Regions from separate parts of the Pseudomonas sp. KH_027 genome, predicted to be linked through region 1. Evidence: predicted binding sites of a transcription regulator. Region 1 holds the regulator's gene; the other holds the start of a gene.

Region 1 (4,543 bases):
CGGGGCGCCGTCGATAGCGTCGAAGTCCACCGGCGCGTCGAGGCGTAGCAAGGCGCTGATCGGCGATGTGCAGCCCGGCAGGCGGCAATGGGGTATGGCGATACCGTTACCGAAGCCGGTCGAGCCCAGCTTTTCGCGGGCGACCAGGCTCTCGAAAACGTCTTGTCCATCCAGGTCGGGCAATTCGCGGGCGACCAGGTTGGCGATCTGTTCGAGTACACGTTTTTTGCTGCCTCCCGGCACGCTCACCAGGGAACGGCCGGGGGTCAGTATGTTTTCAAGTCGAATCATGGGTGAGGGTGGTGTCAGCGGGCTGTGGCGCCTTGCAGGCGACCTAGCTGCTTTTCCTTGTGCTTGATGAGTTGGCGGTCGAGCTTGTCGGTGAGTAGATCGATAGCCGCGTACATGTCGTCATGTTCGGCGTTGGCGACGACTTCGCCGCCAGCGATATGCAGGGTCGCTTCGATTTTCTGTTTGAGCTTCTCGACCTCCATGGTTACCTGCACATTGGTGATCTTGTCGAAGTGGCGCTCCAGTCGTCCGAGTTTTTCGTCGATGTAGTCGCGTAGGGCGTCGGTCACATCCAGTTGATGTCCACTGATGTTGACTTGCATACCGCTTTCTCCTTATTGCCGTGTGTAAGAGACAGGCTAACGGGCCTGCCACCGGAACACTTTGGCCTTGGATCAGTGTAGCCGTTACATCAGCCGCTTCCGTTCACTGGAAGGCGCTATCCCGAGGGATTCGCGGTATTTGGCGACTGTGCGACGGGCCACCTGAATGCCCTGTGCTTCCAGTAAACCAGCGATCTTGCTGTCACTCAACGGCTTTTTCGCATTTTCCGCTGCAACCAGTTTTTTGATGATCGCACGGATCGCGGTAGACGAGCATTCGCCGCCTTCGGCGGTGCTGACGTGGCTGGAGAAGAAGTATTTCAGCTCGTAAATGCCGCGCGGTGTGTGCATGAATTTCTGCGTGGTGACCCGCGAGATGGTCGACTCGTGCATGCCCACCGCTTCGGCAATGTCATGCAGGACCAGGGGCTTCATCGCCTCGTCGCCGTAGTCGAGGAAGCCGCGCTGGTGCTCGACGATCTGCGTGGCGACCTTCATCAGGGTTTCGTTGCGGCTCTGCAGGCTCTTGATAAACCAGCGCGCTTCCTGCAGCTGGTTGCGCATGAAGGTGTTGTCGGCGCTGGAGTCGGCGCGCTTCACAAAACCGGCGTATTGCGCATTGACCCGCAGGCGTGGCATGGCTTCCTGGTTCAGTTCCACCAGCCAGCGTTCGTTGTGCTTGCGCACGATGACGTCCGGCACCACGTATTCCGGCTCGCTCGACTCGATCTGCGAGCCGGGACGCGGGTTGAGGCTCTGGATCAGCTCGATGACCTGGCGCAGCTCGTCTTCCTTGAGCTTCATGCGGCGCATCAGCTGGCTGTAGTCGCGGCTGCCGAGCAGGTCCAGGTAATCACCGGCCAGGCGCTGGGCTTCATTCAGCCAGAGGGTCTTGGCGGGCAGTTGGCGCAGTTGCAGCAGCAGGCATTCGCGCAGGTCGCGGGCGGCGATGCCGGCGGGTTCGAACTGCTGGATGCGGTGCAGCACCGCTTCCACTTCGTCCAGTTCGATATCCAATTCGGGGTCGAAGGCTTCGAGGACCTCTTGCAGGGTCTCTTCCAGATAGCCTTGGTTGTTGATGCAGTCGATCAGGGTAACGGCGATCAGGCGGTCCTTGTCGGACATCGGCGCCAGGTTGAGCTGCCAGAGCATATGGCTCTGCAGGCTCTCGCCAGCCGATGTGCGGGTGGTGAAGTCCCACTCGTCGTCATCGTTGCTCGGCAGGCTACTGGCGCTGGTCTGGTAGACATCTTCCCAGGCCGTGTCGACGGGCAGTTCGCTGGGGATGCGCTCGTTCCACTCGCCTTCTTCCAGGCTGTCGACCGTGGGGGCAGACTCCTGGTAGCTGGTTTCCTGGTAGGACTCTTCCGTATTGGGCGCCGCGGGGGCGCTTTCGGCGCCATCGGCCAGCGGGTCGGTGTTGTCGAAGTCGTCGCCTTCTTCCTGGCGCTCGAGCATCGGATTCGACTCCAGGGCCTCCTGGATCTCTTGTTGCAGATCCAGGGTGGACAGTTGGAGAAGACGAATGGCTTGTTGCAGCTGCGGTGTCATCGTCAGCTGCTGGCCCATTTTAAGGACTAGCGATGGTTTCATGGAGGGGGCTTAGGACCTTATTCGCCGGCGCTGATGCTATGCGCTATCCACTACAGGGCGCCGAAGCGCCACCAGGAAGCAAATTATATGCCTGACCTTGAGGGTTTTGCCTAGCCCCCGCACGTTTTCCGTAGTGGGTGGCTGTGCGAACTACAGGCGGAACTCGTGGCCGAGGTAGACTTCTTTCACCAGCTGGTTGGCCAGGATGGTTTCGGAGTCGCCTTCGGCGATCAGCTGCCCATCGTTGACGATGTAGGCTGTTTCGCAGATATCCAGGGTCTCGCGCACGTTGTGATCGGTGATCAGTACACCGATGCCCTTGGCTTTGAGGTGGTGGATGATTTGCTTGATGTCGCCGACCGAGATCGGGTCGACGCCGGCAAACGGCTCGTCGAGCAGGATGAACTTGGGTGCGGTGGCCAGGGCGCGGGCAATCTCCACGCGGCGGCGCTCGCCACCCGAGAGGCTCATGCCGAGGTTGTCGCGGATGTGGCTGATATGGAATTCCTGCAGCAGGGTTTCCAGGGCCTGGCGGCGGCCGGCGCGATCGAGGTCCTGACGGGTCTCGAGGATCGCCATGATGTTGTCGGCGACCGAAAGCTTGCGGAAGATCGAGGCTTCTTGCGGCAGATAACCGATGCCAGCACGGGCGCGACCGTGCATCGGCAGGTGCGTGACGTCCTGCTGGTCGATCAGCACACGGCCCTGGTCGGCGTTGACCAGGCCGACAATCATGTAGAAGCAGGTGGTCTTGCCGGCGCCGTTGGGGCCCAGCAGGCCGACGATCTGCCCGCTTTCGATCGACAGGCTGACGTCGCGCACGACTTGGCGGCCCTTGTAACTCTTGGCCAGGTGTTGGGCTTTGAGGATGGCCATTACTGCGCCTGCTGCTCAGCGGGTTTGTTCTTCGGCTGGATCACCATGTCGATACGCGGGCGTGGCGAGGTCACGTTGGCGCCAGTGGCGCGACCGGCGTTGACGATCTGGCGCTGGGTGTCATAGACGATTTTCTCGCCTTCGAAGGTGTTGCCTTCCTGTACGACCTTGGCCTGATCGATCAGCACGATGCGCTCGTTGGCGGCGAAATACTGGATGGTCAGGCCGTAGGCCTTGACGATCTGCTTGTCGGCAGAGGGTTTCTGCTCGTAGTAGGCCGGTTTGCCCACTGCGGTGAAGACTTCGATATCGCCGCTGGCGTTCTGCGTGATGGTCACGGTGTTGCCGGTGATCTTCAAGGTGCCCTGGGTGATGACGACGTCGCCGCGATAGACCGCTACGCCTTGCTTGTCATCGAGTTCTGCGCTGTCCGCCTGCACGCGAATCGGTTGCTCGCGGTCGGTCGGCAGTGCCAAGGCGCTAGCGCTTGCCAGTGCGGCGCTCAAACCGAGCAGTAGGGGGAGGGTCCGGAGAGACAATGTGTTAACGAACCTCATGCTGGCCTCTTACATTGGACAGCAGGAGCATCCTGCCGTCATTCAAGTACGCTTTCATTCCTTGCGCCGTGGTCACCCCGTTGGCCGCCTCGATTCTAACGGCTTGCTGGGTCTGCGCATATTCTTTGTCGGGGATCACGGTCAATCGGCTGGTGGTGAGTATGGTCGGCCGGCCTTTGGCGTCCGTTCGTTCGACGCGCACGGAGTCGATCAGTTCGACTTCCGTGCCCCCCGGTGAGACTTCGCCACGGGCGCTACGCACATGCCAGGGCTGTGGGCTGCCGCGATAAAGTAGCAGGTCTGGCCGGGTCATCAGGCTGATGTCGCTGGCTTTGAGGTGTTCGATCTTGTCGGAGGTCATCTCGTAATGCAGCGTGCCATCCGGCTGGAATTGCACAGTGCGGGCGTTCATCACATAGAAGTCGATGGCGTTTTCCGCGCTGGCCTGGGGTGCCTGATCCAGCAGGCTGTCCGGGTTGAGATTCCAGTAGCCGAGCGCCGCCAGCAGCAGGGCTGCGAGGGTGAAAAAGGTGGAGAGAAGCAGTTTGCGCAGCATGATCGGCTCTATAAGTAGGCAGTTTGGGCAGCCCCAAGGCTGCCTTGGGCGCGCATGATCAACTCGCAGAACTCGCGGGCCGCCCCTTCGCCGCCACGGGCTTGCGTGACGCCGTGGGCATGCTGGCGGACGAAGCCGTCGGCGCTGGCGACGGCCATGCCCAAGGCGACCCGACGGATCACCGGCAGGTCGGGCAGGTCATCGCCGAGGTAGGCGACGTGTTCGTAGCTTAGGCCGAGTTCGCCAAGTAGTTCGTCGAGCACCACCAGTTTATCTTCGCGGCCCTGGTAGAGGTGCTGGATGCCGAGGTTCTGTGCGCGGCGCTCGACCACCGGGGTTTTGCGCCC
Region 2 (4,543 bases), 850 kb from region 1:
CGATTCTCGACCTGGCGATGGCTACTGGCAGGCCCGGGCTGGATGACTTGAAGAGCAGCTTCGTCATCATCACGGAATACAACACCAAGGTTCAGGGCTTTCTGGTGCGTTCGGTCGAACGCATCGTCAACATGAACTGGGAAGAGATCCATCCGCCACCCAAGGGCACTGGGCGCGACCACTATCTGACTGCGGTGACGCATTTGGATCAGCAATTGGTGGAAATCATCGATGTGGAGAAAATCCTCGCGGAGGTTGCTCCGACCTCGGAGGCTATTTCCGTCGGCGTGATCAATCAGGAAACCCAGAACAAAGCCGTCACCAAGCATGTCTTGATCGTCGACGACTCGTCCGTGGCGCGCAAACAGGTGACGCGCTGCCTGCAGTCGGTCGGGGTCGAGGTCACGGCCTTGAACGATGGGCGGCAAGCGCTGGACTATCTGCGTCAGTTGGCCGATGACGGCAAACGCCCGGAAAAAGAGTTGCTGATGCTGATTTCCGACATCGAGATGCCGGAAATGGATGGCTATACCTTAACGGCGGAGATCCGTGCCGATCCGCGCATGCAGAAACTGCACATCCTCCTGCATACTTCGCTTTCCGGCGTGTTCAATCAGGCGATGGTGAAAAAAGTTGGCGCGGATGATTTTCTCGCCAAGTTCCGGCCCGATGACTTGGCTTCGCGCGTGATCGAGCGCATCAATATAGCGGATGAGGGCTGAGAGCGTAGCTCCCAGCGGTATATGGATTCGGTGAGGCGGCGCTAGTGTCTTCAGGTGATTTGGATTTTGAGCAGTTCCGGACGTTCCTGGAAAAAGCCTGCGGTATCCTTTTGGGTAGCAATAAGCAGTACCTGGTATCCAGTCGGCTGAACAAGCTGATGGAGCAGAATGGCATCAAAACCCTGGGTGAGTTGGTGCAGCGCATGCAGGGGCTGCCACGCAGCGGCCTGCGTGAGCAGGTAGTGGATGCCATGACCACCAACGAAACCCTCTGGTTTCGCGATACCTATCCGTTCGAAGTGCTGAAGAATCGGGTTCTGCCCGAAATCCTCAAAGCCAATCCCGTGCAGCGTTTGCGCATCTGGTCGGCGGCGTCTTCGTCGGGTCAGGAGCCCTATTCGTTGTCGATGGCGATCGACGAGTTCGAGCGCAGCAACCTTGGCCAACTCAAGGCTGGCGTGCAGATTGTCGCCACCGACTTGTCCAGTTCGATGTTGTTGGCGTGCAAGTCCGGCGAGTACGACAGCCTGGCGCTGGGGCGTGGCCTGTCGCAGGAACGCTTGCAGCGTTATTTCGACCCGAAACAGGCCGGGCGCTGGGCGGTCAAGCCCGCGATCAAGAGTCGAGTCGAGTTTCGCGCTTTGAATCTGCTGGATAGCTACGCCGGCCTGGGCAAATTCGATATCGTGTTTTGCCGCAACGTATTGATCTACTTCTCCGCCGAGGTGAAGAAGGACATCCTGCTGCGCATTCATAGCACCTTGAAGCCCGGTGGTTACTTGTTCCTCGGTGCCTCCGAGGCGCTCAACGGCCTGCCTGAGCATTATCAGATGGTGCAGTGCAGCCCGGGGATCATCTATAAAGTGAAATAAGGTCGTGGGTAACAGGCAGAGCGGGCGCGAAGTGTCCTGTGATGCTTCGCCACGCGGTGCGTGAGGGTGATCCAGCGGATCGTGCGGTAAACGGGGAGGCCACTGGCCTCCCTTTTTGTTTCTGGCGGGTGGCAATGGGCGGGGAGGGGTTGCCGCTCGCCTTGCCAGGCAGCGGAAAGGCTTTGCCGCTTTAGGCCTTTCGTGTTGTTGTAAAGTTAATAAGTAATTGATTTATATGTGAAAAATAAATTGGCATGCACCTTGCTAAGTGTCTGATACGGAAAACCAGACACGCCAATCGGCAAAGGTTCGTTGACCATGAGCATCAGTTTCGACACAGCCCTCGGCATTCATGAAAAAGCGCTTGGCTTCCGCGCCCAGCGTGCCGAAGTTCTGGCCAACAACATTGCCAACGCCGACACGCCCAACTACAAGGCGCGTGATCTGGATTTCGCCTCGGTGCTCGCCGAGCAAAGCGCCAAGATTCAGCGCAGCCCGGTTGGGCTGAACCGCACTGACAGCCGGCATATCTCTGCCGAAGGGCTGGCCATGGCCGATGCCTCTGTGCAGTACCGCACCCCCATGCAGCCTTCGATCGACCAGAACACGGTCGATGCGCAGCTGGAGCAATCCAGCTATGCGGAAAACGCTGTGCAGTTCCAGGCCAGCTTCACTTTGCTCAACAGTAAGTTCAAAGGGCTGATCGGCGCCCTGCGCGGCGAATAACGGAGACCCATGCCATGTCACTAGCCAGTGTTTTCAATATTGCCGGAACCGGCATGAGTGCTCAGACCACTCGCCTGAACACCATCTCCAGCAATATCGCCAACGCCGAGACGGTGTCCTCGAGCGTCGACCAGACCTACCGTGCTCGTCACCCGGTGTTCGCCACCATGTTCCAGAGCCAGCAGGCGTTGAGCGGCGACCGCGGCTCGCTGTTCGCCGACCAGGACGAACCTGGCAGCGGCGTGCAGGTGCTGGGCGTGGTCGAGGATCAGAGCAGCCTGACCCCACGCTATGAGCCGAACCACCCAGCGGCGGATGCCGATGGTTACGTCTACTACCCCAATGTCAACGTGGTCGAAGAAATGGCGGACATGATCTCCGCCAGCCGTGCCTTCCAGACCAACGCTGAAATGATGAATACCGCCAAACAAATGATGCAGAAAGTACTGACCCTGGGTCAGTGAGGCAGTGAGGGAAGCACATGAGCATTGATACGAGCACGACTACCAGTTCTGTGCTGGACCAATACCAGGTCAAGAGCCAGACCACGAATACCAGCGGCACCAGCAACCTGGGCAAAGACCAGTTTCTTCAACTGTTGGTGGCGCAAATGAACAACCAGAACCCTCTGGACCCGCAGAGCAACAGTGAATTCGTGGCGCAGCTCGCGCAGTTCAGTACGGTTGAAGGGCTCGACAACCTCAACACCAGTGTCGACAGCATCCTGTCCAGCACCCAGTCCTCCCAGGCGCTGCAGGCTTCGTCGCTGGTCGGGCGCAAGGTCATCGTCACCACCAATCAGGCGGTGGTGGATACCAGCGAAACCTTCAAGGGCAGCGTCAACCTGACCAATGCCACCAACAATCTGTACGTGAACGTGCTCGACAGCAAGGGCACCCAGGTCAACCGCATCAATCTGGGCGATCAGGCTTCCGGCCAGGTCAGCTTCATGTGGGACGGCAAGGATTCCAGCGGCAACGTGACGTCGCCTGGCACTTACACATTCGAGGCGCAGGCCGCGGTCGACGGAAAAACGCTGGCCATGAGCACCAACCTGCCGGCCAACGTGGACAGCGTGACCCTGGGGCAGAACGGCGCAGAAATGACGCTCAATCTGGCCGGGCTCGGCAGCATCGCTCTTTCCAAGGTTCAGGTAATCGGTCAATAACTGCCGGCAGGCTCGGCGTTTGAGGAGCATTCCATGTCTTTCAATATCGGACTCAGCGGCATCAAGGCCGCATCCAGTGACCTTAATATCACTGGCAACAATATTGCCAACGCCGGCACCGTGGGCTTCAAGCAGTCGCGTGGCGAATTCCAGGATATCTATTCGGCCTCAGTGCTGGGCTCGGGCAGCAACTCGGTAGGCAGCGGTGTGCTGATGAGCAACGTCGCCCAGCTGCATAACCAAGGCACCATCGATTACACCGAAAATGCCCTGGATATGGCGGTCAATGGCAACGGCTTCTTCGTCACCAGTAACAACGGCGCCATCAGCTATACCCGCGCCGGGTACTTCGGCACGGATAAAGCGGGCTTTATCGTCGACAACAACGGCTATCGCCTGCAGGGCTATTCGGTGGATGCCAACGGTCAGCTGCAGAACGGCGTGGTCGGTGACCTGACGATCCAGACCGCGAATCAGGCGCCGCAGGCCACCTCCGCGATCGCCCAGACCTTCAACCTGAACTCGACCAACACCGTTCCGACCACGACACCCTTCGACCCGAGCGATCCAACCACCTACAACTCGTCGACGTCGGTGAACATCTATGACTCCCAGGGCAACGCGCATGTCATGACGCAGTATTTCGTCAAGACCGCAGCCAACACCTGGAACATGAATGTGCTGGTCGACGGGCGCAACCCGACCGCTCCTGGTTCGACCGCGCCCTTGAGTACCGTGGTCGGCTTCACCAGTGCGGGCCAGATTGACACCAGTACCTTCACCACTACCGGTGGTTTCTCGGTGACCAACGGGGTTCTGGGCCTGGACAATTGGGTGCCGGCTCAGTCCAACGGCGCCACGCCGGCGGTCTGGAGTGCCAACGGCGCGAGCGCGACGGCCAGCATCGGTATCGATCTGCGCGGCTCGACCCAATTTTCCAGCAGCTTCGCGGTCAACAGCGTCAGTCAGGACGGTTACACCACCGGCCAGCTGTCGGGCCTGGAGATCGACGATGAGGGCAACATCTTTGCCCGCTACACCAACGGTCAGTCGAA

The links. The regulator sigma-54, encoded in region 1, starts transcription at its own class of promoters, with help from an activator protein. The targets are predictions, from matches to a motif close to ANTGGCATNNANNTTGCTNT.
Region 2: flgB (flagellar basal body rod protein FlgB) is a predicted target of sigma-54. The motif match lies at 1,843-1,862, and genes of this name have one in related genera.

The regions. Positions count from the first base shown of each region.
Region 1 is NZ_CM174470.1:3,878,609-3,883,151, reverse strand. It holds gene ptsN (PTS IIA-like nitrogen regulatory protein PtsN) at 1-291, opposite strand, end outside; gene hpf (ribosome hibernation-promoting factor, HPF/YfiA family) at 306-614, opposite strand; gene AC3IYG_RS18170 (RNA polymerase factor sigma-54) at 699-2,207, opposite strand; gene lptB (LPS export ABC transporter ATP-binding protein) at 2,358-3,083, opposite strand; gene lptA (lipopolysaccharide transport periplasmic protein LptA) at 3,083-3,640, opposite strand; gene lptC (LPS export ABC transporter periplasmic protein LptC) at 3,627-4,196, opposite strand; gene AC3IYG_RS18150 (KdsC family phosphatase) at 4,205-4,543, opposite strand, start outside.
Region 2 is NZ_CM174470.1:3,023,925-3,028,467, reverse strand. It holds gene AC3IYG_RS14220 (chemotaxis protein CheV) at 1-722, shown strand, start outside; gene cheR (protein-glutamate O-methyltransferase CheR) at 767-1,594, shown strand; gene flgB (flagellar basal body rod protein FlgB) at 1,913-2,320, shown strand; gene flgC (flagellar basal body rod protein FlgC) at 2,335-2,784, shown strand; gene flgD (flagellar hook assembly protein FlgD) at 2,802-3,488, shown strand; gene flgE (flagellar hook protein FlgE) at 3,522-4,543, shown strand, end outside.